2 regions of the Synechococcus sp. 63AY4M2 genome follow, and region 2 is predicted to be linked to the other one. Evidence: predicted binding sites of a transcription regulator. Region 2 holds the regulator's gene; the other holds the start of a gene.

The links. Region 2 encodes HrcA, which represses chaperone genes, less so after heat shock. Its sites were predicted from a motif close to TTAGCACTCNNNNNNNNNGAGTGCTAA; they were not measured.
Region 1: groES (co-chaperone GroES) is a predicted target of HrcA. The motif match lies at 3,033-3,059, and genes of this name have one in related genera.

What each region holds. Positions count from the first base shown of each region.
Region 1 is NZ_AXUX01000001.1:187,725-203,510, forward strand. Features, by position in the region: gene SYN63AY4M2_RS00820 (DUF429 domain-containing protein) at 1-742, opposite strand, end outside; gene groL (chaperonin GroEL) at 916-2,550, opposite strand; gene groES (co-chaperone GroES) at 2,641-2,952, opposite strand; gene SYN63AY4M2_RS00835 (PhzF family phenazine biosynthesis protein) at 3,196-4,008, shown strand; gene SYN63AY4M2_RS00840 (apocytochrome f) at 4,070-5,053, opposite strand; gene SYN63AY4M2_RS00845 (cytochrome b6-f complex iron-sulfur subunit) at 5,228-5,746, opposite strand; gene SYN63AY4M2_RS00850 (DUF3067 family protein) at 5,920-6,237, shown strand; gene SYN63AY4M2_RS00855 (ATP-binding protein) at 6,339-7,655, opposite strand; gene SYN63AY4M2_RS00860 (hypothetical protein) at 7,645-7,962, opposite strand; gene SYN63AY4M2_RS00865 (FAD-dependent oxidoreductase) at 8,001-9,872, opposite strand; gene metG (methionine--tRNA ligase) at 9,949-11,499, shown strand; gene SYN63AY4M2_RS00875 (hypothetical protein) at 11,503-12,030, opposite strand; gene SYN63AY4M2_RS00880 (YtxH domain-containing protein) at 12,027-12,398, opposite strand; gene deoC (deoxyribose-phosphate aldolase) at 12,582-13,283, shown strand; gene recO (DNA repair protein RecO) at 13,280-14,185, shown strand; gene SYN63AY4M2_RS00895 (response regulator transcription factor RpaB) at 14,639-15,370, shown strand; gene SYN63AY4M2_RS00900 (tetratricopeptide repeat-containing glycosyltransferase family protein) at 15,340-15,786, opposite strand, start outside.
Region 2 is NZ_AXUX01000001.1:1,924,391-1,940,176, reverse strand. Features, by position in the region: partial or broken gene tnpA (IS200/IS605 family transposase) at 1-160, shown strand, start outside; partial or broken gene ureA (urease subunit gamma) at 299-565, opposite strand; gene SYN63AY4M2_RS08630 (heat-inducible transcriptional repressor HrcA) at 902-2,080, shown strand; gene tilS (tRNA lysidine(34) synthetase TilS) at 2,121-3,131, shown strand; gene SYN63AY4M2_RS08620 (SpoIID/LytB domain-containing protein) at 3,305-4,141, opposite strand; gene SYN63AY4M2_RS08615 (MFS transporter) at 4,220-5,509, opposite strand; gene yidD (membrane protein insertion efficiency factor YidD) at 5,713-5,994, shown strand; gene SYN63AY4M2_RS08605 (RidA family protein) at 6,018-6,461, opposite strand; gene SYN63AY4M2_RS08600 (phenylpyruvate tautomerase MIF-related protein) at 6,561-6,773, shown strand; gene SYN63AY4M2_RS13955 (IS200/IS605 family accessory protein TnpB-related protein) at 6,822-7,202, opposite strand; gene SYN63AY4M2_RS14470 (hypothetical protein) at 7,245-7,391, opposite strand; partial or broken gene SYN63AY4M2_RS08590 (IS200/IS605 family transposase) at 7,735-7,866, shown strand; gene SYN63AY4M2_RS08585 (photosystem II reaction center X protein) at 8,149-8,265, opposite strand; gene SYN63AY4M2_RS08580 (ferredoxin-thioredoxin reductase catalytic domain-containing protein) at 8,362-8,715, opposite strand; partial or broken gene SYN63AY4M2_RS14465 (universal stress protein) at 9,005-9,451, opposite strand; gene SYN63AY4M2_RS08570 (alpha/beta hydrolase) at 9,633-10,331, opposite strand; gene SYN63AY4M2_RS14195 (photosystem I reaction center subunit XI) at 10,548-11,105, opposite strand; partial or broken gene SYN63AY4M2_RS14190 (chlorophyll a/b binding light-harvesting protein) at 11,115-12,128, opposite strand; gene fldA (flavodoxin FldA) at 12,177-12,686, opposite strand; gene SYN63AY4M2_RS08555 (chlorophyll a/b binding light-harvesting protein) at 12,760-13,794, opposite strand; gene SYN63AY4M2_RS08545 (imelysin family protein) at 14,185-15,417, shown strand; gene SYN63AY4M2_RS08540 (di-heme oxidoredictase family protein) at 15,463-15,786, shown strand, end outside.

The sequences.
Region 1 (15,786 bases), 1.7 Mb from region 2:
GCAGGTTGCCGAAGCTGTGGCAGCGCTCGGATCCCCAGCGGAAGCCGTAGAGGGCGATGTAGGCGCACATTAAGGCATCGACTTGGTCTTCGTAGTTTTTGAGTTGGCGGCCCCTAAGGGATCCCACCTCCACTTGGAGCAGGGGCTCGTGGCCTTGCAGAGACGGATCGGCGCTGGCCAAGGCGCGCAGATGTTGCTGGTACAGCCGCCACGCCTGTTCTCGTTGCAGCCAGGTGCGGCGGGGACGCGCTTTGTAGGGGAGGCTGCGGCTGAGGCCAAACAGGCTCACCATGGCGCTGTGGGGGAAGACTTCGGTGATCTGCCGGGCCAGGGATCCCTGCTCGATGCTGGCCTGCTCGCGAAAGCCATAACGGGAGAGAGCTTGCACCAGGGCCTCCCCTCGCACCTGGCCGTTTTTGGCCAAGAGGCGGCGGTTGGCCGGGTGGGCGCCAGCGGCATAGGCGCGAAACACCCGGTTCAGCTCGGCTTCCGCCCGCCGCTGGCCGCTGGGGTTGGGGACGCGCAGGGGGGCATCCACCGCCACCAGGCAGGGATCCCCTCCCGCTTGGGCTTGGATGTAGTCCACAATCTCCTGGTCGGTTTGCAAGAGGCGGTTGTCCCGCAGGTGGCCCGTCAGGTTCGGGGCTTGGGGATCCCCGCTCTCAACCTCCAGCGTTGCCACGCCAGAGGGGTTGCGGGCCGACCAGGCCAGGTCTAGGCCAATGCAGATTAACCGTGCCACGCCGCCTTCTCCTTCCGTTAGTAGGATGGCTCGCCCTCACCCCCCGGACGCCTGGGAGAGGGAAATGCCCAAGAATAAAGGGATCCCAGCCGGGATCCCGGAAGATGGCTGCTCTGACAAGGCAGCAGACTTTCCGCTAGCTGGCGAAGCCTCTGCCTCTTCCTGCCCGAAGATTAGTAGTCGTAGTCATCCACGCCGCCGCCACCGCCAGCGGGCTTGTTGCTCTTGGGCTCCGGCTTGTCTACCACGATGGCCTCGGTGGTGAGCACCATGCTGGCAATCGAGGCAGCGTTTTGCAGGGCAGAGCGAGTGACTTTGGCCGGGTCAACGATGCCCGCCTCAAACATATCCACATAGGCGTCGTTCTGGGCGTCGTAACCCACCGTGAAGGGTTTCTCTTTCACCCGCTCCAGCACGATCGAGCCGTTCTGGCCGGCATTCTCGGCAATGCGGCGCAGCGGAGCGCCCAGCGCGCGGGCAACCAGCATGGCCCCTACCAGCTCATCGCCGGACAAGTTGGCCTGCGCCCACTCCGTTACCGCCGGCATCAGGTGCGCCAGGGTAGTGCCGCCGCCGGGGACGATCCCCTCTTCCACCGCCGCCTTGGTGGCGTTGATGGCATCTTCCAGGCGCAGCTTGCGATCCTTCATCTCAGTTTCGGTGGCCGCGCCCACTTTGATCACCGCCACACCGCCGGAGAGCTTGGCCAGGCGCTCTTGCAGTTTTTCTTTGTCGTAGGTGGAGTCGGTTTCTTCAATTTGGCGACGGATTTGCTCACAGCGGGCTTTGACAGCCGCTTCGTTGCCTTCGGCCACGATGGTGGTGTGGTCTTTGGTTACCGTGACGCGACGGGCCGAGCCGAAGGAGTCGAGACGGGCGTTCTCCAGCTTCAGGCCGCGCTCTTCGCTGATGACCTCACCGCCAGTGAGGATGGCGATGTCTTCCAGCATGGCCTTACGGCGATCCCCAAAGCCAGGCGCTTTCACCGCCACCACGCTCAGCACGCCCCGCAGCTTGTTCACCACCAGAGTGGCCAGGGCTTCTTTCTCGATGTCTTCGGCGATGATCAGCAGCGGACGACCGGCGCGGGCCACTTGCTCCAGCACCGGCACCAGGTCTTGTACCAGGGTGATTTTCTTATCGGTAATCAGGATGTAGGGGTTTTCCAGAACCGCCTCCATCCGCTCCGTGTCGGTGACGAAGTAGGGGGAGATGTAGCCTTTGTCAAAGCGCATCCCCTCCGTCACTTCCAGCTCAGTGGTCATGGACTTGCCTTCTTCCAGGGAGATCACCCCTTCGCGGCCCACTTTGTCCATGGCCTCGGCGATCATGCGGCCCACTTCCTCATCGTTGCCGGCGGAAATGGCCGCCACCTGGGCAATGGCTTTGGAGTCTTCCACCGGGCGGGCATGTTCGGCGATCTTGTCCACCAGGAACTTCACGGCTTTGTCGATGCCGCGCTTGAGGGCAATCGGGTTGGCGCCGGCGGCCACGTTTTTCAGCCCTTCTTTAACCATGGCGTGGGCCAGGACGGTGGCGGTGGTGGTGCCGTCCCCAGCCGTGTCATTGGTCTTGGAAGCCGCCTGACGGATCAAGGAGACGCCAGTGTTTTCAATGTGGTCTTCCAGCTCGATCTCTTTGGCGATGGTTACCCCATCGTTAACAATTTGGGGTGCGCCAAACTTCTTCTCCAGCACGACGTTGCGCCCTTTGGGACCCAGGGTAACGGCTACGGCTTCTGCCAAAATATCCATGCCGTGCTCTAGGGCGCGGCGGGCTTCTTCACTGAAGATGATTGATTTGGCCATAGTCAACCTCTCCGATGCAAATGCAGGTAAGGGTGAAACAGAGTCTTAAGGATTCAATCGTTCGTTGAACTGCTGCTGAATCACTGACTATTACTGAACAATGGCGAGAATGTCCCGCTCGGCCAACAGCACATATTCATCGCTGCCCAGCTTGACTTCGGTTCCGGCATACTTGGAGTAGAGCACTTTGTCGCCGGCTTTCAGTTCCATCGGGATCAGCTTGCCCTCGTCGTTGCGCTTGCCAGGGCCAACAGCAACCACTTCCCCCACCTGGGGCTTTTCCTTGGCAGTGTCCGGCAAGAAGATCCCACCTGCGGTTTTCTCGTCCTGCTGAGCGATTTTGACCAGCACGCGGTCGCCCAGCGGCTTCAGGGTAGAGACGTTAAGAGCTACTGCAGCCATGACGAATGTCCTCCGTGATCCTAAAGCACGAAGCTGAAGTTTTCATTTCCATTAGTTCCACTTCCCCGAAGGGAAGCGACTTAGCACTCTCGACTTACGAGTGCTAGTTTATCAGCCAACTTTCTGGCCTGACAATAGCCTCTGTCGGTGGGATCCCGCTTTTGGCGGGTACGGTCGGGGTGCGGATCCCCCTACTTCTGGGCCTGTTGTGGGATCATGGCCTGAGGTAGGTTGGGCAAGCAGGTGCGGATCCCGTTGTTTCAAGTGGATGCGTTTACGGCAGTGCCTTTTAAGGGCAATCCGGCAGCGGTGTGTTTGCTGCCTCAGGAGCTGCCGGCAGCTTTGATGCGAGCAATTGCGGCGGAGAACAATCTGTCGGAAACGGCTTTTTTGCTGCCCCAGGGATCCGAAGGCGAGGTTCCCCACTATGGGCTGCGCTGGTTTACTCCCACCACGGAGGTAGAACTCTGTGGCCATGCCACGTTGGGCAGCGCCTATGTGCTCTTGACCGAGATTCACCCGGAAGCTCAGGGGGTGGCCTTTTCCACCCGCAGTGGCCGGCTGCAGGTGCGGCGGCAGGGGGAGCGGCTGGCGATGGATTTTCCCGCCCAGTTCCCGCAACCCTGGCCGGAAGGCCAAGAGCAGGTGGCTGCGGCATTGGGGATCCCTCCTCTGGAGTTGTACCGCGGCAGCATGGGGGTAGCGGTGCTGACTTCGGCCCAGCAGGTGCAGCAGCTGCAGCCGGATTGGGAGCGGGTTCAGGCACTGCCTGTTTCTGGGTTGATCGTCACTGCCTCGGGAGGGGATCTAGAAGACCAGCCAGATTTTGTCTGTCGTGTTTTTGCCCCCCAGTTGGGGATCCCGGAGGATCCGGTGACCGGGTCTGCCCAGTGCCTGTTGACACCCTATTGGTCGCAGCGCCTGGGCCGGACTGAGCTCAAAGCCCGCCAGCTCTCGGCGCGGGGAGGCGAGCTGTGGTGTCGCGATCTCGGCACTCGGGTGGAGATTGCCGGGCAGGCGGTGCTGGTGATAGCGGGAGAGCTGAGGATTCCCTAAAAAAACACCCCGGCTGGCTCCGAGGTGCTGGGAAGACTCTCGCGAAGAATAAGTGCGCAAGCTAGCCCAAAAGTTCTGCCGCCTGGATGAGCTCCACTTGCTTTTTCTTGAGCACTAGCAGAAGCTGGGTGATGGCCACCGCTGCCAGGAAGGCCACCAACCACTTCACCCGTTCCGGGTTCTGCAGCACCAGATCCCGCTCCACTTGGCCAAAGCCGCCCACGTTGGGGTTGTTGGTAACCGGATCCCCTTCTTGGACGCTGTCGCCAATGTTAACCACCAACTCCGGCCCCGGCGGCACCACCAAGTGCTTCAGTCCGCCTTCAGTCTCGAAGCTGAGCACCCGCGTGCCCGGCAACTCGTATTCGGGCGGCACCAGGGCGGCCAGCTCAGGCGGCAGATCGCTGAGGTCAGATTCGATGGTGGCGATGCTTGTCAGACGACCCGTGGCAGGAGCGCGGAAGACGTTGTTGTTGCTGAGGCTGCCATCGGGGTTGATCTGGCCACGACCGCGGTTGGCGCCAATGTAAACCCGATATTTCATGAAGGCCACGGAGGGATCCTCCTTCGGGTCAGGGGCGACCACCGGGAAGACGATTTCCTGGTGCTGCTCGCCGGGCAGGGGACCCACCAGGAGAATGTTGGGCTTCTCGTCGCTGTAGGGAGTGATGTAGGTCTCAGCGGTTTCCTGGCGCTGCTCCTCCGTCATCTCCTCCTCGGTGGCCAGGCGGAAGCCTTCTGGCAACACCACCACAGCGCCAACGTTCAAGCCGCCCTTGCTGCCATCCGCCAACACCTGTTGCTTGCTCAAGTCATAGGGGATCCCGACCTTGATGGTGAACACCTGGCCCGGGGTAACTGCCTGCGGCACTTCGGCACGGGCAGGCATGGCGTTCAGGTGGCAGTTGGCACAGACGATTTTCCCGGTGGCCTCGCGCGGGTTGTCGTAGGCCATCTGGGCGTAGTACGGATAGGCTGCTGCCGGAGGGGATCCCGTCCCCAGCAACAGCAGCAGCGCACACAAGGCCAAGTAAATTCGCTTCATAAGTTAGCTCAGAATCTCAATCAAAATTCTCGCAAGCCCTTTGGGGCAATCTCCTCAAAGCTCACAACTCATGCTCTAGCCAGGACTAGCGCAGCAACCTCTCTGGCCTTTTCCCCCACTTCTGACCCGGCTGTGGCCCCTTACAGGGGTCTCTCTGGAGCCTATCGTAACGCCTCAGGCCTCGCGGAAATCGGGGCCTTGCCAGGGGCTGAAGCGAACGTTGTCGCCGTCCACCGTGGCGCTCACCAGCTCCAGGGAGCGGGGAGCCGGCCCCCGGATGACCTTGCCGTTGGCCGCGTACTGGGATCCGTGGCAGGGGCACTTGAACAGGTTTTCCCCCGCGTTCCAGGGCACCACACAGCCGAGGTGGGTGCAAACCGCGTTGAGGCCGTAGTTGGCCACCGCCCCGTTGTCGATCACAATGTAGGTGGGATCCCCCTTCAAGCCTTGGGCCAGCACGCGATCCGTGGCGGCGTGAGTGGCCAACAGCTCACTGACGCTGATGGGCTTGCCGAGAGCATCTTGAGCTATCACACCTTCTCCTGCCCCACCGGAAGAGGGCGGAATAAAATACTTCACCACCGGGTAGAGGGTGCCCACCACCACCACCCCCACCGAGCTGCTGAGGAGGGCATTCAGAAAAACCCGCCGGCTCATGGGGGGTGCCTCGAAGTTGCTAACCGCTTCCGTCATAATGGCCAGTACAAACCTGAGAAGTTTTAATGTTCGTTGACAAATGACATCATCCTAACCGAGCTCCTTGGCTAATATCATTAAGAAATGCAAAGCTAAAGGAAGTGCAAGGGAAGAGGCGGCGGTTTTTCTGCTGCGGCCCAGCTCAGTCCCAACCCAATCCGAGCCAGACCATGACGGGATCCGACTTTCAAGCTTTGCTGCGGGAGAAGTGGGGCTATTCCTACGACGTGCAACTGCGCCGCATGGGGGGCAGGGTGGTTCTGTTGGTGATGTGGCGCTACCTGGAGCAGCCCTCTTTCCCCTTGAGCGAGGCCGAGTATCTGGCTCGCCTGGAGTCTGTCATGGCCCATTTGCAGGCGTGGGGCGTGTGGGAAGCGGTGCAGCGAGAAATTGAGGCTACCCGTCAGAAACCCCGCATAGGCAAGGCGGTGGCCATTCCTTTGAATTTGCAAGGGGTGGGAGAGCGCGCCTCCGAGTGGCTGCTGTAGTCTTCCTCGCCCCCGGCTCTTCCCTGAAGGGGAGTTTGCAATTGCAGCAACCGACAGGTTCGTCCCTATGACGAAAACTCCAGACCTCAGCCGGCCTGCGGCTATCCAACTTCCACCAGGCCGGCCTGCAAGGCATGCAGGAACTGGCGGGCGGTGCGACCGGAAAAGCCGTTCTGCTGTTGCGCCCAGAGGAGGGCTTGGCGGCGCAAGGTATCTAAAGGGTGCGGGAGGCCCAGCCGTTGCGCCAGGTGTTCTACCGTGGCCAGGTAGTCAGCTTGGCTAAAAGGGGTGAAGGTAAGGGTAAGGCCGAAGCGATCCCGCAGCGACAGCTTTTCCTGCACCGTATCCCAGGCGTGGACCTCTTGATCTTGGGGACTGGGACGATCGCCAAAAAACTCGCGGATAAGGTGGCGGCGGTTGCTGGTGGCGTAGAGACGGACGTTGGGCGGTGGTGGAACAAGATCTCCTTCCAGGAGCACCTTGAGCTGCTTAAACTCAGTTTCGTCGGCCTCAAAGGAGAGATCGTCCACAAACAGGACAAAGGGCAGCCCCCACCCTCCCAGATCTGCCAAGATCTGAGGCAATTGACCCAAATCTCCCCGTCTCAGCTCCAAAAGGCGCAGCCCCTGGGAACCGTAGCGGCGCAGCAACGCCTTCACCAGCGAAGACTTGCCGGTGCCCCGCGCCCCATAGAGCAGCACATGCAACGCCGGATCCCCCCGCAGCAGGGCTTCGGTGTTGGCAGCCAACTGCCGTTTCTGCCGTTCATAGCCGTAGATCTCTTCCCAGTCGGGCAAGTCGGGAGTGGGGATCCCCTCTAGCCCTGCCGGCCCCCAGCGAAAGGCCCAATAGCGGCCACAGAGCCCCACCCCCGCTCGGCGGTAGTGGGCGATCAGCGCCTCCAGGCTCAGGCCCCAGTCGGCAAAAGAGCGCGGATCCCAGCCAGGGCTCTCCCCTTCCCCATCCGGCCAAGGGATCCCCAGGCCCAGCGCCCGCATCTGCTCGGCAATGGTCTCCTGGCTATCGGCCAGGATCTGCAGGCAGCGGAGATCGTGGCGGGCCGCTTGCACAAGGGGGGCTGGGATCCCTTGGGGTCGAAGCGCCGCCCGCGAGAAAGGGTTATCGGCCCAGCGGATCTCTCGGATTAGCCACTCCCGCCAGCTCAAGCCCTCCTGGGCCAAAAGCTCAAACCAGCGTCCGTAGGCTCTCCAGCAGGGCAAGGGATCCCCGCTCATCAACTCCTGGGTGAGCTCCTGCCAGGTCAGGGCCAAGGGGTGGGCGCAGATTTCCCGAAACACCAGCAGCTTAGCCGCCGCTTCCGCCGCTTCTTCGAGGGGGGTCATCGCTTCAAGTCGCTCTAACTTGGCGTTGTCAAAGGGGCTGGGGGTGAGGGCCGGTCCAGAGCGCTTAGCGGGCATTGTCCCGCCGGCCCAGCTCGTAGAGGCCACCGCCAACGCAGGCAATCAGACCCCAGGAGACGGCCCAGCTGTTGCCCAAAGAGAGTTCGGTGAGGGCCACCACCACCGCTGCTGCCAGCAAGAAAGGAAGGACGCTGAGCAAAGAGGCCAGAGCTCCGCTGGGATCCCAGGCCAACTGTTTTTCCCAACCCTCCTGCAGGCGGCGGTGCAGCGGCGACAAGCCCCACATCAGCCCCAGACTCCACAGGGCTGTGGCCGCCCACAACGAAGGGCGGATCGCCTCCAGTCCCCCCAGTTCAACCCCCATAGCATCCATCGGCCAGCTCCCAACCTTGCCTTTCTAGGCTAGCGAGATTGGGCCCACTCAGTGGCGGTGATGGTGGTGCCGGGAAATTGGATGGGATTGCCCAGGCTCTGGATCTGGGCCTGGAGAGCCGGCAACAGCCGCAAGTCCAGCAGCGGCTCGCGCAGGATCTCCGCCGGGATCAGATCCCGCTCCAGGGCAAAGTGGGCCGTGTGGCCGGCGGCTGTGCCGATGGCCCATTCCACCGGGTGCACCCGATAGGAGGCGCTGGCAATGCGGCTGGTGGCAATGTTCTTGTTGCCGGCCAAGAGGTTGTCGATGCGCTGGGGGATCAAAGCCCGCAGTGGGATCTGGTAGGGGTAGCTGGGGGCCTGTGCATCCTGGTTGTGGCTGGGGGGCAGGGAAAAATCCGGCAATAGACAATCGTGAAAGTCGATGGGGTACTGGCCCACCCCCACCGAGTCGTAGAAAATAAAGGGCCGCCCGCGATTGAGCTCCGATTCTCGCGTGGTGATATCCGACTCGTAGATGGTAAATCCCTGCGGGTAGGCAGGGCTGGGCCGACCGATGATGCGCCGCGACTCGCGAATGTAGGGGTACTTGGAAAGGCCGCTGGCAGTTCCCATGGGGCTATCGGGCCCCCGCAGGTAGGCATAGCGCAGGTAGAAGTCTTTTTGAAAGTCGGGATCCGCCTGCTGCAACAGAAAATCCGTCCGCCCCGCCACCAGCCAGTAGAAAAAGCCCTTGGCATGCTGCTCGGCCCGCCGCAGCGCCTCCACCCGCAAGCCCCCCATCCAGCCGCCGGGATCCAGTTGGCCTGAGGCTTGCAGTTGCTCGTGGGTGAGAATCAGGTTCATCTCCGGCCCGGTGATGCGCCAGTCGTTGCCCCAGGTCCAGTTTTGCATGGATTGATCCCCCACCCGGATGGCCTCTTCCCCAAAGCCAAACACCTGGCCGCGGATGCGGCGGTAGGTAAAGACCATCCCAAAGTTAAAGCGTGGATGTTCAAAGCTGTAGTAGGGGCCGTGCAGCGGGTCGTTGTAGAACTTGGGCTTGATGGGCACCTGCGGCACAGCAGAGCGCTCCATAACAAAGGTGTAGGTAAACCCCTGGGTGCAGTAGGGATCCCTGTAGGGCTTGGAGCTGGGCTCCCAGCGGCTTTCCCCATCCGTGCCGAGGCGGTAGGGCACCCGCGCCAGCGGCAGCAGCTCGCCGGTTTCGGTAGCATCGATAACCACCCAGGGCAGGGTTTTGCCTTGGCGTTCTGGCGGCGGCTCAAAGCGCAGGATCTCTTTGTCCCAATCCTCGGTGGGCTCTAGGCGGTAAAAATCCAGAAAGTAGCTGGAGAGATCCCCCCGATTCTCCGGCTGGACGCCGGCGTGTTTGGGGATGTTGCGGATGGCCTGCACGCTGCGGATTTGGTAATCCTCGATCTGCAAGTCCTTGACCACCGTCTCGGTAAACAGCCGCAACTGCCCCGACTGCAGATAGGGATCCACCATCTCCCGCAGGACCTGGTGGCCCACCTGGGGCGAGAAGCAGAGCACACTCACCCAGCACTTGCCGGGATTGGGATCACCGCCGTACTTTTCCCGCACCCGGCGGCGAAACTCTCTATAGCCCTGGGGAAAGATCTCGTTTTCCCGCTGCAAGGGCCGCTCATCCAAAGCCGAGACCCCCTGGGCGCTCACCTGGCCGCCAATCCAGTCGGTGATCTCGGTCATGCACACCTGTCGGCCCAGTTGCAGAGCCTCGTAGGCCGCTGCCACCCCCCCCAGCCCGCCCCCGGCGATGAAGATCTCACAGGGGATGCGGGTTTCCGACAAGGGCTGGGCCAGAGCCGCCCCGGCGCCCAGGATCCCGGCCCCCACAAGGCCGCCGCCCCATCCCTTGAGGTTGAACAGAAGTTTCATCCCACCTCCGCCCCGTAACTGGGCCTGTCGGACTTTCCGGCAACTTTTATCATGGGGGAAAGCGCTGCGAGTGCTCATGCCGAATTCCACCTTCGTCATCACCACGCCGATCTACTACGTCAACGCTGCCCCCCACATCGGCAGCGCCTACACCACCCTGGCGGCGGATGCCATCGCCCGTTACCATCGCCTGCGGGGCAAGGATGTGCTGATGGTAACGGGAACCGACGAGCACGGCCAGAAGATCCAGCGCACCGCCGAAGAGCGCGGCCTTCCCCCGCAGCAGCACTGCGACGAGATCGCGGCCCAGTTTGCCCAGCTTTGGCAGTTGCTGGACATCCGCTACGACCGCTTTATCCGCACCACCGACCCTCGCCACAAAGCCATTGTGCGGGAGTTTTTCCAGCGAGTGTGGGATCGGGGGGATATTTTCGTTGGCCGGCAGCAGGGCTGGTACTGTGTTGCCTGCGAGGAGTTCAAGGACGAGTCAGAGCTCTTAGAAGGCGGATTTTGCCCGCTTCACCCCAACAAAAAAGTGGAGTGGAAAGACGAAGAAAACTACTTTTTTCGCCTCTCTCGCTACCAGGAAAAACTGGAAGCCCTCTATGCGGAGCACCCGGAGTTCATTCAACCAGAAAGCCGCCGCAATGAGGTGATCAACTTTGTCAAGCAGGGCCTGCGGGACTTCTCCATCTCTCGCCCCAGCGTCTCCTGGGGGATCCCCTTCCCGGCGGATCCCAGCCAAACCCTTTACGTCTGGTTTGATGCCCTCATCAACTACCTCAGCGCCGCCGTGGATCCCGAGGACGAGCCGACGCTGGAAAACGCCTTGCGCCGCTACTGGCCTGCCGACGTGCACCTGGTGGGCAAAGATATCGTCCGCTTCCACGCCATCTACTGGCCGGCCATGCTCATGTCGGCAGGGCTGCCGCTGCCCAGACAGATCTTTGGCCACGGCTTTCTCACCAAAGATGGCCTCAAGATGGGCAAAAGCCTGGGCAACACGCTGGATCCCTTTGAGCTGGTGCAGCGCTACGGTGCCGATGCCGTGCGCTACTATTTCTTGACTGAAATTGAGCTGGGCAAGGATGGAGACTTTAGTGAGGGCCGCTTCATCGAGGTTCTCAACGCTGACCTAGCCAACGACCTGGGGAACCTGCTCAACCGCACCCTCAATATGCTCAAAAAATACCAGCCCGACTACCGCATCCCCGCCGTCGAGATCCCTGCGGATCACCCCCTCAAAACCCTGGCCGAGCGCCTGGCCCCGACAGTGGCCGACGCCTACGAGCGGCTGGATCCCAGCTCTGCCGCCCGCAAAGCTCTCAGCTTGGCCCAGGCCAGCAACAAATACCTCGACGAGCAGGCCCCCTGGACGTTGCACAAACAAGGGCAAAGCGAGCAGGTGGCCCAGATCCTCTACGCCGTTTTGGAAAGCGTGCGCTGGGTGGCCGTGGCCCTTTCGCCCATCATTCCCAACCTCAGCCTCAAGATCCTGCAGCAGATGGGGTTTCCTTTGCAGGATGTCGCACAACTGCGCTGGGATCCCGATGCCCGTTGGGGCCGGCTTCCGCCTGGGCAAGAGCCCCAACCTCCTGTGCCCGTCTTCCAGAGAATACTCAAGTAGCTCCTAAGAATTGGCGGCATCGGGTTGGGAAGGCTGGGATCCCTCTGGTGTTGCCTTGCCGGCGGAAAGACCCATATCTCCCAAGGAAATGCTTGGCACAGCAGCAGAGAAAGAACGGCCAGCCTGGCCCGAGCGCAGCTGAGAGTTACCCATGGCGGTGGGGGGAGTCTCGCTGGACAGCGCCTGCCAGGCCGCCCGTACCCCTGCCCAAAAGCTGCGGACATTGACCTGAGCGCCGCGGGCTTGCTTGCGGGCCCCTTCCAGGGAGCGGTTCACCTGCTTCACCACCTGTCCGGCCCCCTTGACCCCTTCGTCGAGGCTGTCGGCGATCTCGCTCACTTCCAAGCTGGTCAGACGCAGAGCCTCCAGCGTGGGCGGTAACTCCCGCAGCAGCGTGTCGAAAAAGCGTTCCACGCTCTGGGCGGCTCGACCCAATTGAATGACGGCGGGCAACAGGGTCAGGATCACCGCCAAAATGGCCACTGCCACCAGACCTACCGAGAGGCCCAACCAAAATACCGGCTCGGTCATCGCGCCGCCTCCTCCCGACCTTGGGCTTCTGAGTCGGCTTCCTCCCGGGCGAGGGGACGCAGGTTTTGGGCTTGCATCAGCTCTTGCCGTTTCTGCAACATGGCTTCCCTGCCCACCGCCACTGCCTGCTGCAGCCGCAGCAGGGCCTCATCCAGACTTTTTTGGGCGGAGTCGAGCAGCTTTTCCGATTGGTATTGCAGGCTGGTGGTCACGTCTTCTGCCACTTCCGGCAGGGCCTCTGCCGATTTTTTCAGCAGTCGCCGCGTCTCCCGTCCGCTGCGGGGAGCCAAAAGCAGACCGATGACCGTGCCCACCGCCGTTCCCAACAGCAGCCCGCCGACAAACGCGCCAGTCCGGTTTTCCGCCATGCCTTGCCAGGGTTGAGGGGGGATACAGGTGGCCCCCAAACCAGACTATCAAATGATGCTGTGCTTTGCCGTGGAGGCGTCGAATTGGCTGAAATCTCAGGGGTAGGGGGGATTGGCTGCTGCGGCTGCTCTCCGGGATCCTTGGGGCTAAAGTAGAGGTAGTGCTGTGGGATCTGGCAACTGATGCTCTCTCTGGAGCCCAAGGGCCTGGCAGACGGCCCGATCAACTTGGCGGAGTACATCGACCATACCCTGCTGCTGCCGATGGTGACCCCAGAGGAGATTGACCAGGGGTGTGAAATTGCTCTGCGCTATGGCTTCCCCACCTTTTGTGTGCCTCCGTGCTACGTGCCGCGGGTGGTTGAGCGGCTGCACGGGTCGCCAGTACGGGTGAGCACAGTGGTGGGGTTTCCCCTGGGCACCAACACGGCGGAGGTCAAGCTCTACGAAGCTCAACTGGCGGTGGAGCAGGGGTGCCGGGAGCTGGATGTCCGCCTCAACTTGGCCTGGCTCAAGGCGGGGGAGCTGGATCGCCTCCATGCCGAGATTGCCCAACTGGTGGAAGAAACGGGGGTTTGCGTCAAGGCCATTTTGGAAACTGCCCAGCTCACTGACGAGGAAAAAAAGCTGGCCGCCGAGATCTGCATGGACGCGGGAGTTGCCTTCTTGATGACCTCCACCGGCTGGATGGGAGGGGCGACACCGGCCGATGTGCAACTGCTGTGGCAGCTTAGCCGCGGCAGGGTGGGAGTCAAAGCTTCCGGCGGCATCCGCACCGTGGCGCAGGCGGAGGCGATGATCGCCGCGGGGGCGAGCCGCATCGGCACCTCCTGGGGGCTGGAGCTGATGCGAGAGCTGGAGGCTAGAGGAGCCGGCGGCCCATGAGCGGGGTCACCTACCGGGTGACGGGTATTAACCTCAAAGCGATGCCGCTGGGGGAGGCGGATCGGATCATTACTATTTTGACCCGCGAGCAGGGCTTGATTCGGGCGGTGGCCAAGGGATCCCGTAAGCAGCTTTCCAAGTGGGGAGGGCGGATGGAGCCCTTTGTTGTCAACGATCTGCTGGTGGCGCGGGGGCGTTGGTCGGCCCAAACGGATCCCTCGCAGTGTCTCCAGCGCATCGCCCAGGCAGAAACCCTGCAGAGTTTTCCCCGTCTTGGCCGCAGCCTGGCCCATCTGACGGCGGCGCAGTACTTGGCAGAGGTGGCCCTGCTTTTGGCCCTGCCCAACCAGCCCCAGGAAGAGCTGTTTGTGCTGCTGGTGGAGCATCTGGAGCGCATCGAGCAGGCCCCTGCGACAGAGGCCGTTTTGCCGCTCCTTGTCCATGGGCTCTACCACCTTTTAGTGGTGGGGGGGGTTGCCCCCTCAGTACAAGCCTGCTACTCCTGTGGGGAGGAGTTAGCAGGTGAGGCTTTCTTCTCTCCCCACGCGGGTGGCCTGGTCTGCGATCCTTGTCGGCTGGCGCAGCGGCTCAGCCCAGTTGCCTGGGTCTCCAGTTCTGTCCTGCAGGCCTTAGGATCCCTGCCCAACCCGACCTTGCCCTCGCTGGCCGAGCGTGCGCTGCCTCTGGCGAGTTGGCTGGCGGCAGAACGTCTGTTGCGGCGGGTTTTGGAGCTGCATGCCGACCGCGCAATCCGTTCCGCTGGCCTGCTGGCCAGTTGCTACTCTGTCCCTGTTGCCGAAACCCTCCCTCCTACCCCCAGTGGCCAGGGATCCCCAGTGGCGGCAGCAGCTTTTTCTGAGGAGGATTCCGAAACGCTTGGCAGCAACCTGAAGAAGTTGTGAAGGTATGTATCAAGTCGAGCAAAATAGCTGCACAATAAAGGGTTAAGGCGGGTTAGCAGCCGCTTCTGGATGATAAATTGGGTGGTAGAAAGTAACCTCTTAGTAACTTCTTACGAAGGCCTCTCAGGTTTGGCGGCGGTCGACCGGGGTAGCGTTTGGGGAGGAGTGCCACACCTGTGCTACCGAGCAGGGGCAAGTGAAGTTGAAGTTGGCGCTTTTAACAAGATTGAATCGACTGCCGGGCGAGCCTTCGGTGTTTGTTTTCTGAAGCTCCATCCTTGGGTTGCGGTTTCCGTTGCCGACAAACAAGGGTTTGGCAGCGTTGCAGCTCCCGGGGTGAGTCCACCCCTCCAGGAGGAGCCCCTGAGGAGGCTGCATCTGACCACCTCGAGTTCGCGCTCACCTCAATTTTTTCCAATCCTTTTCATTTAGAAGTTTAGGAGTTGCAGCACCGTGGAAGCCCAGCGCAAAGAACGGATTCTCGTGGTCGATGATGAGGCCAGCATCCGCCGCATTTTGGAGACCCGCCTCTCGATGATCGGGTACGACGTGGTTACTGCTGCCGACGGAGAGGAGGCGCTGGAGGTTTTTCGCAAGCAGGATCCTGACCTGGTGGTGCTGGATGTGATGATGCCGAAGCTGGATGGCTACGGGGTCTGCCAGGAGTTGCGCAAAGAATCCGACATCCCGATCATCATGCTCACGGCGTTGGGGGACGTGGCCGACCGCATTACTGGCTTGGAACTGGGGGCAGACGACTACGTGGTTAAGCCGTTTTCGCCCAAAGAACTGGAGGCCCGCATTCGTTCGGTGCTGAGGCGGGTGGCGCGGTCGTCCCATGAAGGGATCCCCAGCTCAGGGGTAATTCAGGTGGGGGATCTTCGCATCGATACCAACAAGCGGCAGGTTTACAAGCGGGACGAGCGCATCCGCCTGACGGGGATGGAGTTTAGTTTGCTGGAGCTGCTGGTCAGCCGGTCGGGGGAGCCGTTTTCCCGCGCCGAGATTTTGCAAGAGGTGTGGGGCTACACGCCGGAGCGCCACGTGGATACGCGGGTGGTGGATGTCCACATCTCGCGGCTGCGGGCCAAGTTGGAGGATGACCCGAGCAACCCTGAGCTTATCCTGACAGCCCGCGGTACCGGCTATCTGTTTCAGCGCATCGTTCCAAAAGGCGAGGAGTAGGACGGGATCCCCCTTAGTAGCTCTTCCAGGGCTGCCCGCACCTGTTGCAGCACACCAACCCAGTTGCCGCGGGCTTCTTGGCGGAATAGGCGCATCACCCTGGGGTACCAGGGGCTGTCTTGCCGCTGCAGTAGCCAGCGCCAATCAGCGGCAAAGGGCAGCAGCACCCACACCGGCTTGCCCAGCGCCCCAGCCAGGTGGGCAACGGCAGTATCGACGCTAATTACCAGATCCAACTGGGCAACTGCCCTAGCAGTATCAACAAAATTCCGGAAACGGGATCCCAGCTCCACCACCTGGTGCTGCTTGAGAAGGGGTTCTACCTGGCTTAGATCTTCACCCACCTGCAGGCTAACCCACTGCACCTGGGGCAGATTAAGGTACTCGAGGAAGAGGTTAAGAGAACAGCTTTTTAA
Region 2 (15,786 bases):
CTCCAGCCGGTTGATTCGCAAAGAGTTCGCCACAGAGGTGGCACGGTTCTACAGCAAGCCTGTATTTTGGACAGGGACCTATTTTGTTGCCTCTTGTGGTGGGGTCACTGTTGAGGAGTTGAAGAAGTATGTCGAGCAGCAGGCAACGCCCAGATTGTGAGACTCAGGGGCATTGAACCCCTTCGTCTCACCGCCTATCCTCCATCCCGCCAAGCTGCGCTGTGGCGGGAGTACCCCGGAGGTTCTGATGGACAACCTCCTAAAGTCTCTGGGTCTTTGGGGGATCCTTAGAAAGCAGCTAGCGGATGGTTAACAGCTTGGTTTCGTCGGGAAAGGTGGCCTCTACTTGAATTTCCGGGATCCCTGGCATCACGTCCTCTCGGCTCAGCCACGTCAGACCTTCGCTCATCACCTGAGCAACGGTTTTCCCTTCCCGCGCCCCTCCAAGATAGCTGCGCTCAGGTAGGTCACCGTCTTGGGGTAATTGAGTTGGAGGCCCCACTGCCGCCGATCCCGAGCTAGCTGGACGGCCAGGTAGAGCAACCTCCTGGGGGGACAAGTACATGGAGCGACCTCGAAAGATACAAAACGATACAGAACAGGCAGCAGCAGGCTCACTTAGCCTAGAGTTGACTTAACACTTTAGTACCCCCTTTGGGCAAAAATAAGGATGCAGAGGCTACAGGGAGCTCCGCTTTTCTCGCCAAACCAAGAGCCTCCACCTCTTTCCACCTCTGCTGTTGCAATTTTCCGCGCCTGCAACCCAAGATGAAAGGGTAACAATAAAGTTAAAGAGAGAAGTAAAAGTTTATCTGATCCTCATTTAGCCCTAGCTTGGTTGACCTGAGATCCATTGGCTAATTCCCCTTAGCAGGTGTTGATTGGGTTCTTTTGAGCAGCCATGAAACTCGAACTGACTCCTAGACAACGGAAGATCCTGTGGGCAACGGTGCGCAGGTATATTGCCACGGCAGAACCTGTCGGCTCCAAAACCTTGGCCCAGTCCTACAACCTCGGAGTCAGCACGGCTACCATTCGCAACGACTTGGCCACGCTGGAGCAGGTTGGGTTGCTGTTCCAGCCTCACACCTCTGCCGGTCGGATCCCTTCTGACTTTGGCTATCGGGTCTATGTGAACGATCTGTTGAGCTCCGCCAACATGGATGGGATCCCGAACGATGCTCCCCAGCCGGAGCCCCATCCTGCGCTGCAGCAGTTGCTGGATCAGCTCAACCGTGAGCTGGGGGACGACCTCGATAGCTTCCTACAGAGGGTGGCACAGCTTTTGGCCCACTTGAGCGGTTGCATCGCCCTCATCACCCCTCCCCAGGGGCCGGTGGTAGCCGTTCACCACGTGCAGTTGTTGTCGGTGGGGCCGGGGCGGGTAATGGTGCTGGTGGTTACGGATTCCTATCAAACCCACTCGGCCTTGGTCAGCCCACCGGATTGGCCTGACGATCGGCGCGAGGATCTGGAAGATGAACTGCAGCTACTGAGCAACTTCCTCACCCTGAAATTGCGGGGCAAGACTTTTGCCGAGCTGCAGGATCTGAGCTGGTTGAAGCTGGATGAGGAGTTTCGCGCTTACAGCCATTGGCTGCAGCAACTGCTGCGCTCGGTAGTCCAACGCTACCTGCGGCCCTCTCTAGGACAGGTGTTCAGCGCGGGCATGACGGAGCTGATGCGGCAGCCGGAGTTTTCCCAGGCTCAGCGGATGCAGGCGGTGGCCCAGTTGCTCGAAGAGGGATCCGAGCAGCTGCAGGGGATGATCGGGCTCTATTCCACGCCAGGTTGCCTGTTCACGAGCGAAGCGGCTCTCTCGGCCCCGTCGGCCAGGGAGAAGGCATCCTCCAGCACCGCAGATCAGGATCCATCCCACAACGTTCCCGTGATCATCTACATTGGCAGCGAGAACCCGCTGGAATCGCTGCACCACTGCACGGTCATCGCCTCAGTTTATCGCCGCCGCTCGGCGCCGCTGGGGACGGTCACCTTGCTGGGGCCGACTCGCATGGCCTACGAGCGGAGCATTGCGGCTGTGCAGACGGTGGCCTCGCATCTCACTCGGGCCCTTGCCTGAGGGATCCCAGGTCTGGGTTGCCCCCGAGCAATAGCCAACTGTGGCCAGGCTTTCTCCTCTTCACTTGCGGGTTCAGTGTGCCATTCGCGAGCGGCAACTGCTTCGCCCCGGCCAGCGGCTGCTGGTAGCTTTTTCCGGCGGACAAGATTCTTTTTCCCTGCTCCAGATCTTGCGGGATTTGCAGCCGCGCTGGCGGTGGCAGATCTTTGTTTTGCACTGCGATCACCGTTGGTCAGCCGATGAGACGGCGTGTGCCCAGTTTTTGCAGGGATGGCTGCAACAGCAGGGCCTGCCCCACGCCGTTGAGACTGCCGATCCCATCCGCTGGGATGAGGCGGGGGCCAGGGCTTGGCGCTACCAGCAACTGGACAAATGGGCGCGCACCTGGAGCTGCGAGGCGGTGGCCACGGGGCACACGGCCAGCGACCGGGCGGAGACGTTTTTGTGGAACCTGCTGCGGGGCACGGGGGCTGCCGGCCTGGTCAGCCTAGATTGGCAACGGCGTTTGGACGAGCGGGATCCCACCTCCGCTTGGTTGGTGCGTCCCCTGCTGGGCCTTTCCCGCTGGGAAACGGAAGAGTTCTGCCGACAATACCAGTTGCCGGTCTGGCCGGATCGCAGCAACCAGGATTTGGCTCATGGCCGCAACCGCCTTCGCCTAGAGGTGATGCCCTATCTCAAGCAGCACTTTAACCCGCAACTGGAAGCGGCTTTGAATCGGGCGGCCACGCTGTTGCAGGCAGAGCATGAGCTGGTGGTGGCGCAAGCCGCCCAACTATGGTTGCAGGTGTACGAGCCGGCTTTGCCGGGGCTGCGACGGGATCCCTTGCGGGCTGCGCCCCTGGCTCTGCAGCGGCAGGTGATGTTCCAATTCTTGTCGCTGCTGCTGCCCCATCACCCGACTTTTGAGCAGGTGGAAGCCGGGATCCGGCTCCTGAAAGCAGGCCGCCGCAGCCGCAGCCCCGACTACCCAGGGGGTGGCTGGTTGGAGGTGAGGGGAGATTGCGTGGTCTGGGTTGCTGCTTCTCAGCCCGCCAGTTTTGTCCCCTAGGCCGGGATCGGCATGCCCACAAAAGCTCTTGGGCAAAGTTGTGGCTGCCCTATTTAGGTCCACTCCGGTCTTAACCAGAAGAAGCCGGCCAAGGGTGAACCCGGCCCGTTTGCGGCTGAAGGGCAACCTGGGGAGATGGGCACCCCTGGCAACCCAGAGCAAGGGGGAGTAGGTCAATCCGGCAACCGGCCAAACCTGACGCCGGGGTAGTAGTAGGCCAAGATTTGGCGGTAAGTCCAGCCCCGGCGGGCCAATTCTTGGGCGCCCCACTGGCTCATGCCGATGCCATGCCCGTACTTGGGATAGGGGCTAAAATCCGGCAGGCTTTTTAGGTAAGGGATCCCGCTCACCCCGACGGTTTGGCTGCCGGCGCTGGCGCTATACATGGCATTCACGAATTGCCCCCCATACACCATGACGATGCCGCGGGTGGCGTGTGTTGCTGCTAGGGCGGCTGCCGAGCGCTGCGACAGACCCCGATACACCTGGGAGCGGGTGTCGCTAAACACGTCAAACCAGCCGCGGGAATTGCGGTGGTGAAGAACATAGGTGCGGGCTGCCACCGCCTGGGCCTTGAGGGCCTCGGGCAGAAAGCGGGATCCCATCTCGGCTTCCACCACGCCGGCCACGTAGTCTTCCAGATCCACGTAATTGATGGCCAGCAAGCGGTTGTAGCCGGTCAGGAGCACTTTGCCAGAATACCAGCGGCCATCCACCGCCACCAGGCCACCCGCTTGCGGCTCGATGAACAACACCGGGCTGACCACCCCCTGCAGGCGCACCCCCTGAGGGCCGGGCTGGGCCAGAAACCCTTGCATGGGGGGCAACTCGGCCAGCACCTCTTGGCGGCTATTGGTCAGTTGGGCAGGGAGAGAAACCCCCACCACCAAAGGGGCGGTGGCATCGGCCAAGGCCACCCGCACCGTTACCCCCCAAGCGCTCTCGATCCATCCCCCTAAGGCGCCCACCAGCAGGGATCCCAGGAGGGCAAGCCAACCCCGTGCTCCCATCTGCCCAGAGTTCTTTTTTGTACAGCAACCCCAGCCTAGGATAGGGCAAATCGGACTTGGGGACAAAAATCAGGGTGCCTAGAGGGCAGGACGGGATCCCGTTGGCAGGGGAGGGGACGGCTGGGGCTGTTCCGAAGGGACAGGATCTGGCTGTCGAAACCGATCGGTTTCCAGGCCCAAGGCAAAGCGCAGGGAGGATCCCGGTCGCCCGTTGGAGAAGCAGAGAAAAGAGCCCAAGGAAGCCAACGCCAGAAGGGCGGCGTAGCCAAACATGGCCCGATACCCGAACCCCCCCGCCAGCGTGCCCAGGATCGGCCCCGCCAGCCCAATGCCCAAGTCAAAGCCACACATCACCAAGCTAAACAGGCGACCGCGCTCCGCCGGCTCAGAGCGATCCGCCACCAGGGCGGAGATCAGCGGGATCAAGGTGCCAAAACCCGACCCCACCACGATCCCGGCGGCGAGAAAAGCCGCAGCGCTGTCGGCAACCCTCAGGATCCCCATCGCCAGAGCATAGGTGGCCAGGCTGAGCGAGATGAACGGCCCCCGCCCGTAGCGGTCGGAAGCGCGACCAGCCAGCAGGCGCACGCCGAAGCTGGACAGGGCCACCGCCGTATAAAAAAGACCTGGATTCAGGGGAACTCCGGCCTCTTGGATCAACAGAGCCACAAACGTGGTCTGGGTGCCAAAGGCCAGGCCAACCAACAACATGACCCCGGCGAGAGAGCACACCTTCGGGCTGAGCACAAGGCCCCAAAACGCCCCATCCGAGGGCAGGGATCCCCAATCCCCACGGCGCTGCTCTCGAACCAATTGGGTACAGAAAAAGCCCACCAACCCCAGCAAAGCGGCGAAGAGAAACAGAGGGCCATAACCGGCCAGCTCCTGCAAAAAACCGCCCAAAGCAGGGCCGATGGCTACACCCATGGGATTGACCAAGCTCATGTAGCCCAAGATCTCGCCGCGTTTTTCTTCCGGGGCAAAATCCGCCACCAAAGTAACGTAGGCGGTGGCAAAAGCGGCGATGCTGATCCCATGAAAGGCCCGTACCAGCGCTATCCACGGGATCCAATCCCAAAGCCAGTACCCCAAAGGCGCCATCCCCGCCGCGCCCATGCCGATGAGCAACACAATGCGCCGACTGTGGCCATCCGCCAGCCGCCCCAGCCAAGGACGAAAAGCCAGCAGCCCAATCGAGAAGGCCCCCATCACCAAGCCCACCTCTTGGCTGGTGCCGCCCACATCCCGGACGTAGAGCGGCAGCGTGGGCAACAGCGCAGACAGACTGGCCCAAAAGAGCAGCCCGGCCACGAACAAAATGCCCAAGTTGCGCCGCTGTGCTGGCTGTAGCCGCCCAAATGCCCTCACGCCCACTCCTGATGAAACTCTTACAACCATGCCGAGGAGCAAAGCCGTCTCCACGGCATCCCCGAACAGAAGTATTACGAAATGTATATTTGGGTGGTGACTTTTTGGATCTTAACCTCTTGTCTGGAGCTGCGCAGGAGGGCAGACGTTAGCCTGGAAATGGCCTTTTTGTACGCTGGCCTATGGCGGAACGGTCGGATCCCTTGACTCGCGGTTTAGTTGCCCTGATTCGAGGCTACCAGGTGGCCATCTCCCCTCTGCTACCGCCTGCCTGCCGCTACTACCCCACCTGCTCCCAGTACACCCTGGAAGCCGTGCGGCGCTACGGTGCCATCCGAGGCAGTTGGCTGGGGATCCGCCGCCTCTGCCGCTGCCACCCTTGGCACCCGGGAGGCTACGACCCGGTGCCCGACTTGCCGGGATCCGCACCCGAGGAAAACGGTCGCCCCAGCCCAGATGGCCAACATTCTGGATCTGGGGGTTGAAGAGTTGCAGCTTTTAACCGCCGCTATCGGTAGCAGGCCACCGCCTCGATTTCCACCAAGGCATTCAAGGGCAGGCCAGCCACCTGCACGCAAGAGCGGGCCGGTGCCGGATCGGCGGCAAAAAACTCTCGATAAACCGCGTTCATGGCGGCAAAGTCTTTCATATCCGCCAAAAAAACGGTGGTCTTCACCACATTGGCCAAGCTTGTTCCCCCTGCTTCCAGCACGGCTTTCAGGTTCAGCAGCGCCTGCCGAGTTTGCGAGGCAACATCTTCCCCCGCCAGCTTGCCGGTTTTGGGATCCAGGCCCACCTGTCCGGCGGCGAATAGAAATGGCCCCGCAGCGGCAATGCCCTGGCTGTAAGGGCCGACAGGGGCAGGAGCAGCCTCGGTTCGCACCTCCTGCGGCCCTGCCTCAGCTCGAGTGGGGTGGTTAGGCTCAGAACTGACCGGCTTCCTCTGCTCCATGGGGATCGGCGGAACTCTGCAGCTAAGCTACCACAGGGGGATCCCGCAAAAAACAAGCCGGCAACGGCAAGATCAACTTGTCGACAAAAAGCAGTGCCTATGCCCTTGATCAAGTTGCAAACGCCTCTAAAGCCGGAACCTGCCGCTGTAGAGGCGCTGCTCAAGTCGCTCTCTGCTGCTCTGGCCAAACAGGTGGGCAAGCTGGAAGCCTACGTGATGACCGCCTTTGAAGGAGGGATCCCGATGACCTTTGCCGGCAGTGGGGATCCCTGCTGCTATGTGGAGATCAAGATTGACACTCCCACCGCCTAAAGGCGGGGGATTCTTACGCAGTCCACAAAAGAACCCGTAACGGCGTTGTCAAAGCGCCTCTAGACAGTTCCTGAAGGCAAAGCCCCAAGGTTCTGCTGACTTTCTTAAGCAGGTTGGCGGCAGCATTCGCCTCAGCCCAGAGGGTCTCCACCCGTCGGGTTTTTCACCATAATTAGGTAGCTCATCTCCATCTAGGAAGCTTGCCTGCGAGCTGTACGCCTCCTCTACCTCAATAAACTCCATGCCATAATGCTGACATAATTGCGCAATACGCTCCTTGAACCGACCTGTTGGAATGAAAACAAAGTTTTGGTTAAAGCCGCATTCTTGTTTTTGTTCTTTGTTCCAACCAAAGACGATTCTCCCAATTGAGTGGTGTAAACAGAAGTCAATGACCTTGCGCGCAGCTTTGTGGATTGCATCCCGCATCCGCCGGTTTCTTTTTTCCGTAATTCGACCAAGCTTTTGCAATCAAAACCCCGGCAGTTTGTGAGTCTTGAGCCTAGCCAGCTCCTTGTTGTACCCCTGGTTAAAGGACTTGACTTTGCGGCCACCAATGATGAAGCTATGTCCTAAGTTGCTAACGCACGTAAGCCAGTTGTTGACTCCGTGGTCAATTGCTAAAGCTTTTCTCGGATCCAGCGATTGAGGTCGAGCAGGCTTGGCATAGACCCACTTCAGCTACAGACTTGCAGGTCTGTTGCGCGGCGGAAACATACATTGCGATGAAGTGCTTGCTTTGGGTTCTCCCCATCTCAGCGCAAAGCTCACCATAGCTTGCCCATCGCTTCGTTTTGAAATAGACTTGTCTCGCATAGTACAAAGCACAGTTGCTTATTAGACTGTTGACACACTAATAGGGGGACTAGCTCTCTGTTCCTGACTATAACCTGCTGACAGCCGTACTCCATCATTGTTGGCAAGCGGCATGACAACCGCAGTCTGACATGGGCAAGCGATAGTGCGAGAGGAAAGTCAACGGTACAATCACTACAACCATGGTGTGGGGCTAGCGGTTGTTCATCTCATTTTTTGGCCAAAGAGAAGGAAAAAGGTGTTGGTGGGAGAAGTCAGGAAGAGGTTGTTTGAGCTATGAAACTATATCAACGACCCCCATCATGGGTAAGCGACTAAAGTGGCTAGCGGGCTTTTCCGCCCCGCACTCAAGTGCGGGGCTACCAAGCTATCCTTTTTTGTGAGCGTTAGCAACAACGGCGCCAAGCACGTCGATCCGGTTGTCACTCAACCCGGCTGGATCCCTGACAGGTGGACAAAGCACCCTGGCAGTTGCCTACCAGAGCAAACCTTAGCACCCGAGTCTCTTTCCACTCAGCAACAACAGCAAAGAAGTAGAGCATCAGCGCGAGCAGAGGGATCAGCGACGACGCACCCTATCTCTTTGGCTGACGAAGACGATGGCGCCGAAGAGAAGCCCCAGCACCACTGCGCCGTACACCAAGCTCCAGAGAAAATTAGCCAGTGAGGGAGTCATAAAAAGAGTTTCCTCCTCGTGCGACTATCAACCACTCAACTATTTCCCGATTATACTGGTCTTTGTCGCTCAACCCAGAGACAGACGCATTGCCGACTATTTCGCCTGGTACTCTAGGGGCACCTCCTCTAGGGTTTGGCTGGTGCCGGCGAAGGGGTTATCTGGAGTTAAAAAGAGCATACAGTGGCATTCCTTTCGCTCCCGCATGGGTACACAGGGGCAGTTCCAATAGCCGGCTTTCACTTCCGCCTCTTTGTCTTCATAAAAACGACAGGGGCAGAGCGGAGCGCCCAATTGCTCTTTGTGCAGAGCCAAGCCCTCGATCACCGCTGTCGTAATCGTAGGATCAGAGCAGAAAAAAGTGTCGGTACGTTTGGCGTAGGTTTCTGCGAAATGCCGCATCACCTCAAAAGTCTTCTGGGAGGCCTTGTTGTAACCACGACTTTCCATGACGATTCTCGGAAGGGAACTGACCGGCTGTTGCTGGTAATGAGGCTCACAGCTTCTTCCGGCCACACTTTCTGAAGTTAATACAGATGTGCGTATGCCGGGATCCTGCTGATTCTACAGACCTCCCCCGAAGTCGGACAAAGCTGTATCTTGCTCTTCGTTGTACTGCAGACTTTTAGAGAAGACAAACAGTGACAGCCGTGCTGTTACACAAGGCAACATTGTTTGGACTTGGCAAGACCCCGCCCTAGGGTACTCTACAGGATCACGCTGACCGGGATCCCTTTTCTCAGGGCACGACCAGCACCGGGCAGGGAGCAAGGTCGATGAGGCGGTGGCTGACGGAGTTGTTCTGCCCCTCGGCAGACAGGCTGAGGCTGCGGGATCCCATCACGATCAGGCTGATCTCCAGCTCGTCCGCCACGTCGCAGATGACGAAGGGTACTTTTCCCTCGCGATACTCGCTCTTGACGCTGTTGATGCCGATTTACTGCAGGCCCAGCTCCGTCTGTTTGGGCAGGTTCTGAATGTTCTGCCGGGCTTGTTCTGCTCGCTCCGCGTCAAGCTCCATGTTGTCCAGTACCGAGAGCAAGTACACCCGACTTTTGCAGCGCTGCGCTAGGTCTGCCACCAAGGGCAAGGCGTGGCTGGTCTCGCGCGAGTTGTCGATGGGAAAGAGCAGCTTGTCGAACCTAGTCGCGGATCCCCCGCTTAAGCCCGGCTCGACCCCTCCCATTTTACTTCTAGCGGGGAGCCGGGTGGACGCCGTCTCTCTGGGGGCGCTGTGGGCGGCGATGAGATCCCTATGGCATGAGAGCTCTTTCTGTCTGTTTGGAGGGTTAGAGCCACCAGCAATCTGCGGGGGTTGGGGGTTGCTGACAAAACTCGCAGTTGAGCTAAGGACAAAGGCCAGTCTTTCAGGCAAGGCTGGTCTGCAATTGCTGCAGCTTTTGCCAGAAATCCATGATTTTCAAGTTGACCAAACTTGGAAAAGAATAGTGAAAAAAGTGTCGCCCCCCAGGACAAAACCACATTTGATCCCCTGGCTTTAAGTAGTTTCCCCACTGCTCCAGCGAAGCAGGATCCACAATGGGATCATCCTCGCTGGCGCAAACCAACATCGGCACCGGCACTTTCTGGGCTGGAATCGCTACCACCTGAAATAGGGAATGAGGTATGGGGGAAGTGTCTAAATCTTTAGCCAGGGCGCGGGAGAGTGAGCGCGCTCGCCACTGTTCTGAAGCTGGCAGAAGGCTCTGAGCTATACGCACCAGGAGCTGTTCTCGGCTACAGCAAAACATTTTTCGTTGCACGTAGAAATGGGCATGCCAGGTGGCGGCAGGCTGACTGCCTACAGCCAGCAGGGTTAGAGACCGTATCCGCTGGGGGTAATAGTAGGCAAAAAGATAGGCAACCACCCCGCTCAAGCCGTGGCCGATGAGATGTACCGGTCGATCCCAAGCTTTTAGGTATTCGTATAGCAGCGTCACGACTGTCTCCAAACTACAGGGCTCATCCTGGGTTTGGTGATACTCCCAGTAGGCTACACGGAAACATTTTCCCAGGGATCCCAACAGAGGCCGATCGAAAAGCTTTAGACTGGGAGAAACGCCCAAATAAAGTGCTTCAAAAGAAGGCGCAGAAGCGGAACCTAAGCTCATTTTAGCCATCTCATTTCGACGGTCGAAAGATTAAAGTTGCTGGCTGACAAAAGCTTCATAAAAAAGGGTTATCGGATCCAGAAGCCGGCAGGCAAAAGGTAGAGCCAGATCTCGACAGAGAGGAGGGGATGAGGATCTCCCCTCCCTGCTTTGAGAAGCCTCAACCCTCCTTTACAGCCCCGGCAAAATCTGGGCTACCACATCGCCGCTGCCCAGGAGCATGTAGGCAAACAGGGCACCGCCAACGCCGCCCACCAGAAACCCTCCGGCCAACTGGCTCCAACCGGCGCGGGTGCGCAAGTTTTCCGGCAAATCCTCAGAGCCTGCCGGCACGCGCACCGGCTGAGGGGATCCCTGCGATTCGGCCATCAGTTGCACGCCCGGCGTCGGATAGGCCACCTCGCCGTAGGGGGTATTGACCACTGCCACCAGCCGCGAGCGAGGAAAGGACACCCGTCCGTAAATGGAGAGACAAACCGTCAGGATCAGCACCAGGCCGATGGTCGCCAGCGTCCCTGCCGTCAGGGCCTGCTCCGAATTCCGCAGCGGACTCAACTTGTAAAACGGCCCCACCAGGAAGTACCCATGGGCCATGCCGATCTCCAAACCGCGCAGGAAAGGCGACAAGCCCTCCCGGTAGATGGGCAGGTTTTGCAGCAGCAGCAGGGTGAGATCGCCCTGGTTTACCGGCGTGTCCAAGTTGCCCACCTGGGGATCTGTGGCTCGCACCCAGCCCCCGCGCTGGAAGTCAAAGCCGCTGGCTGCCGCCCGCGCCCGGATGGCATGCCAGATGTGCCCCGCCAAAAACAGGATCCCCAAGACAAAGTGGGCTGTGGCCAACCAGGTGCGGCTGCTCACCACACCCATCTCGTCGGCAGCCAGCCCCAGCGGCCCGTAGAAAGCCACCGGATAGGCGATCTCGTTGACGCTGACAAAATAGGCCGCCAAGATGCCCATGTAGGCCAGGGCCCCCAGGCTGTAGGAGAGGTAGGCTTCGCCCGAGTAGATCAAGACTTGCTTGGCCCAGGCAAAGGGCCGTGTGGCTATGTGCCACCATCCCCCCAGCACACAGAGCAGGCCGACATAGATGTGCCCTCCCACCAGATCTTCCAGATTGTTCACGGCGGCCATGCCCTGCTGGCCCATGAGCGGCGTCAGGTAGGCAAAGATCCGCAGCGGATTGAGGGTGGGATCCGTAACTACGCGCACGCGGCCCAGTTGAGCATCGTACAGCCCTCCCCAAAAGAGAGCCTTGGCCACCAGCAGCCATGCACCCAGCCCCAGCAGCAGCAGGTGGATGCCGAGGATGGTGGTCATCTTGTCGTCGTCTTCCCAGTCGTAGCCGAAAAACTCGGCAAAGGTTTTCCCCTTGCTCAGCACCTCTGGTCCCAAAAGGGCATGGAAGATCCCTCCTGCCCCCAGCACTGCCGAGGCAATTAGGTGCAGAACGCCCACGACAAAAAAGGGATAGGGATCCGTAACCACCCCTTCTGCGTTGACGCCGATGCCCAAGCTGGCCAGATGGGGCAACAAAATCAGCCCCTGGCTGTACATAGGTTGATTTGGATCCCAGTGGGCCACCTCAAACAAAGTCATGCCGCCGGCCCACAGCATGATCAACCCCGCATGGGCCACGTGGGCCCCCAGCAGCTTTCCGGACAGATTCACCAAGCGAGCATTGCCCGCCAGCCAGCTCACCTGAGGGGATCCCTCAGCAGAGGTAGGCGATGAAGATAGAACTGCGCCAGTCATGACAAACTCCCACAGTATCCACAACAAGCTAAGAAGCCGAGTTTGAGATTACAGATTGAAGAGTGTTTTGAGTTTGGCCGTCCACTCTTTAATTCGTTTTTCCGTCAGCTCCGGCTGATTGTCTTCATCCAGAGCAAGGCCGACAAACTCGCCGTTAACCACTCCCTTGGACTCATTGAACTCGTAGCCTTCTGTAGGCCAGAAGCCGACGTTTTTTCCGCCGCGCTCGGCAATTTTTTGGGCCAGGATCCCCATGGCATCTTGAAAGTTGTCGGGATAGCCCAACTGATCCCCAACTCCAAAATAGGCTACCGTCTTACCGGAAAAATCGATCTCATCCAAATTTGGGAAAAAACCATCCCAATCAGCCTGAAGCTCCCCAATATTCCAAGTTGGACAGCCGATGATTAAGTAGTCGTACTTCTCAAAGTCCTCAATGCTGGCCTCGGCAATGTCAATTAAATCTACATTGTCTTCGCCCAGCTCTTTTTGAATCATCTCGGCAGCTCTTTCGGTATTTCCGGTTTGAGTGCCGAAAAATAGACCTATTTTTGCCATTGCTCCTACCTCGAAACTGCAAGTGCGAAGCTCAAAATCAGATGGCTAGATAGTCAATGCCTTCAGCGTGCCGTTAGGCCTGCTGTGCAGCGAGCTCTACTCTGCCGGTACGGAAATTGAATCCTCGGGCTTTCAGGGCATGGAAAAGGTGGCCCTGAAGGAAGAAAAAGGCCAGCCAAAAGTGGGCATTGGCCAGCCAAACCCTAGACGTGAGAGCTCCCCCTTGCTCAAAGAAGGGATAGCGATCCAAGCCCACCTGCAGCAGCGGCCCATAGAAAACTTCGGGATAGACCACTGGGTTAACGGCAACGAAATAGGCGGCAATAAATCCCATCAAGGCCAAAGCTCCCAAGCTGTAGGAAAGATAAGCTTCCCCAGACCAGATAAAAATCCGTTCTGCCCAGGCAAAAGGCTTGGTCGCGATATGCCAAACCCCACCTGCCACCAGGAGCAAGCCCAGCCAGAGGTGGCCGCCCACCACGTCTTCTAAAGTGTCCACCCCGGCGATCCAGTGGCGCCCTTCTATGCCCAACAGGTGGCCAAAGGGGTTCCAGTTGGGAGACACCAGGCGCACCTCTCCTGCCACCGGGTCGAACAAGCCGCCAAACACCACTGCCTTGAGCACCAAAAGCCAGGCTCCCAATCCCAGCAGCACCAGGTGGATCCCTAGGATGGTGGTCATCTTGTTTTTGTCTTGCCAGTCGTAGCTAAACAGGGGAAAGGCTTTGGGATCCAGCACCGCCGGCCCGCGCAGGGCATGAAAAATGCCGCCAAACCCCAAAAAGGCAGAGCTGATGAGGTGGATTGCTCCCACCGCAAAGTAGATATCCGTATCCAGGACTTCCCCGCCGGATCCCACCCCCAGCCCCAAGCTGGCCAGGTGGGGCAAGAGAATCAGCCCCTGCTCATACATCGGTCGGCTGGGGTCAAACTTGGCCAACTCGATCAGGGTCATCGCCCCTGCCCAGAGAACGATCAGCCCGGCATGGGCCACATGCGCCCCCAGCAGCCGGCCAGAAAGATCGGTCAAACGGGCGTTGCCCGCCCACCACGGGATCTGTTGTTGCGAGCTAGATCCCCCTTCTTGCTTGAGTGTCGTCGCTGTCATCTCCGCTCCTCTTGCGTTTCTAAACAAGCTTTTCTAGGAAAAGGCCAGAGACCTTGCCCCAGGCCCGCCTCTGGCCGCACGGACACATCCTTTCGAGACACGTAACCAACTGTTGAGAGTAAATCTCAACAGCGAGCTGTGACCTACTCTAGGCTTCTTGCAAACAAATATCAATGTCTTTAGAGTTAAGTTTTGTTAAGAGTCGGACTTGTATCCGCCCATAGCCCCACCTGGGGAAGCTGCAGATGGAAGCTGGCCCGCAGAGGGACGAGCCGGGCGATCCGGTGGCAGCCGGTGATAAAAATCTCTCCCTTCTTAAGATTGAGTCGCAATAGCTGGATTACAATCAAGCCAAAGTTGGCCAAGTCGAGGGCAAAGGAGTCGGAGGAGATGTCGAGGTATCTGAAGCTGTGGACGGGGATAGGGCTTTATGTTCTGGTCAGCGGGGCCGCTTGCGGGGAAACCCAAAAGGATCCCTCGGCTGCGGGCGGCGGGGATCCACCGGCCCTGAGCCAGGCTTCGCCTCAGCAGGCAGCTCAAATGAACCCGGAGTGTCGGCCTATCCCGGTGGATGGCGGCGGCGAGGGTGGGGAAGAAGGGGCAGGCTCTGGCCGGCCAGCCGTTGTGCTCTCTCCTGAGCAGCGGTTTCAGGATCGGCAGATTTTGCTCGACTTTGCCGATCAGGTGGTGATCCCTGCCTATGAGCAGTTGGTCGCCGATACCCAGGCCCTGTCTCAGGCCATCCAGGCCTTCGTGCAAGATCCCAATGCCCAGACTTTGCAAGCGGCTCGCCAGGCTTGGTCTGTTGCCCGCATCACTTGGGAGGAGAGCGAGGCTTTTGCCTTTGGGCCGGCGGCTTATTTGGGGCTGGATGCGGATTTGGACGAATGGCCCCTGAACGAGGTGGAGGTGCTGGAAGTTCTCAACAGCGGCGATCCCCTCACTCCAGAGACCGTGGCCGAGTTGGAAAGCGGGCAAAAGGGATTTCATGCCGTGGCCTTCTTGCTCTTTGGCGTGGATAACAACAAGTCTTTGCAAGACTTTACCGAGCGGGATCGGGAGTACTTGGCTGCCCTTGGCCCAGTTTTGGCGGATACGGCGGCAAAGCTGCTCAAAAGCTGGACAGAGGGAGTGCAAGGGCTGCCTGCTTTTCGCGAAGAATGGGTAAAAGCCGGCGAGGGCAGCAAGAGTTATCTCACGCTGCAAGCTGCTGCTGAAGAAATAGCCCAAGGTATTCTCGGCATGTTGGACGAGCTGGGCAAGGTCAAAATTGGCGAAGCCTTCGCCCAGCAAAATCCTTTTCTGCTGGAAAGTCGCTTTGCCCACCATTCGCTGCCGGAGTTCCAGGCCAATGTGCGCAGCGTTCAGTATGCTTACTTGGGCGGATTTAGAGATAGAAAAGGTCGTGGCCTGAGCCAATTTGTCCGGGACATCAATCCCAATTTGGATAGTCAAATTCAGTCGGAGTTACAAGCAGCGGCGGCGGCTCTCCAGGGGATCCCTGCCCCTATCGAAAAAAGCCTTTGCGATGCCAATGCCCGTGGATCTATTACTGCCGCTATGGAAAAAATTGAAGACGCTTTCGACAGCTTTGCTCAGGAAGTTGTGCCGCTCCTGCAGTAGTAAGAAAGTCCCAAAAGAGCTGAGTTGCCGATATTTTGATAGCCGATGCGTCGTCTTCTCCAGATTTTCATGCTGGGATTGGCCTCTCTTTGGGCGGCGAGCTTTCTGGCTTTCCCCGCTGCCCCAGAGGGATCCCAGCCATTGCCCCCTCGAGCGGGTGGCGAAACAACCCTTTGGAACCGCACCTCAACAGCCTACGAGCAGCCGGCTCCCAACTTGGATCCCCGCTGGGCCAGGTTGCATGCCCTGGGGGACATCGCCTTTGAGGCTCGCTTCGTCACCGCTCCGGCGCCTGTTAACCCCGGCCTTGGGCCTCTGTTCAACAACAACTCCTGCGCCGGTTGTCATGTTAAAAACGGCCGAGGTTTT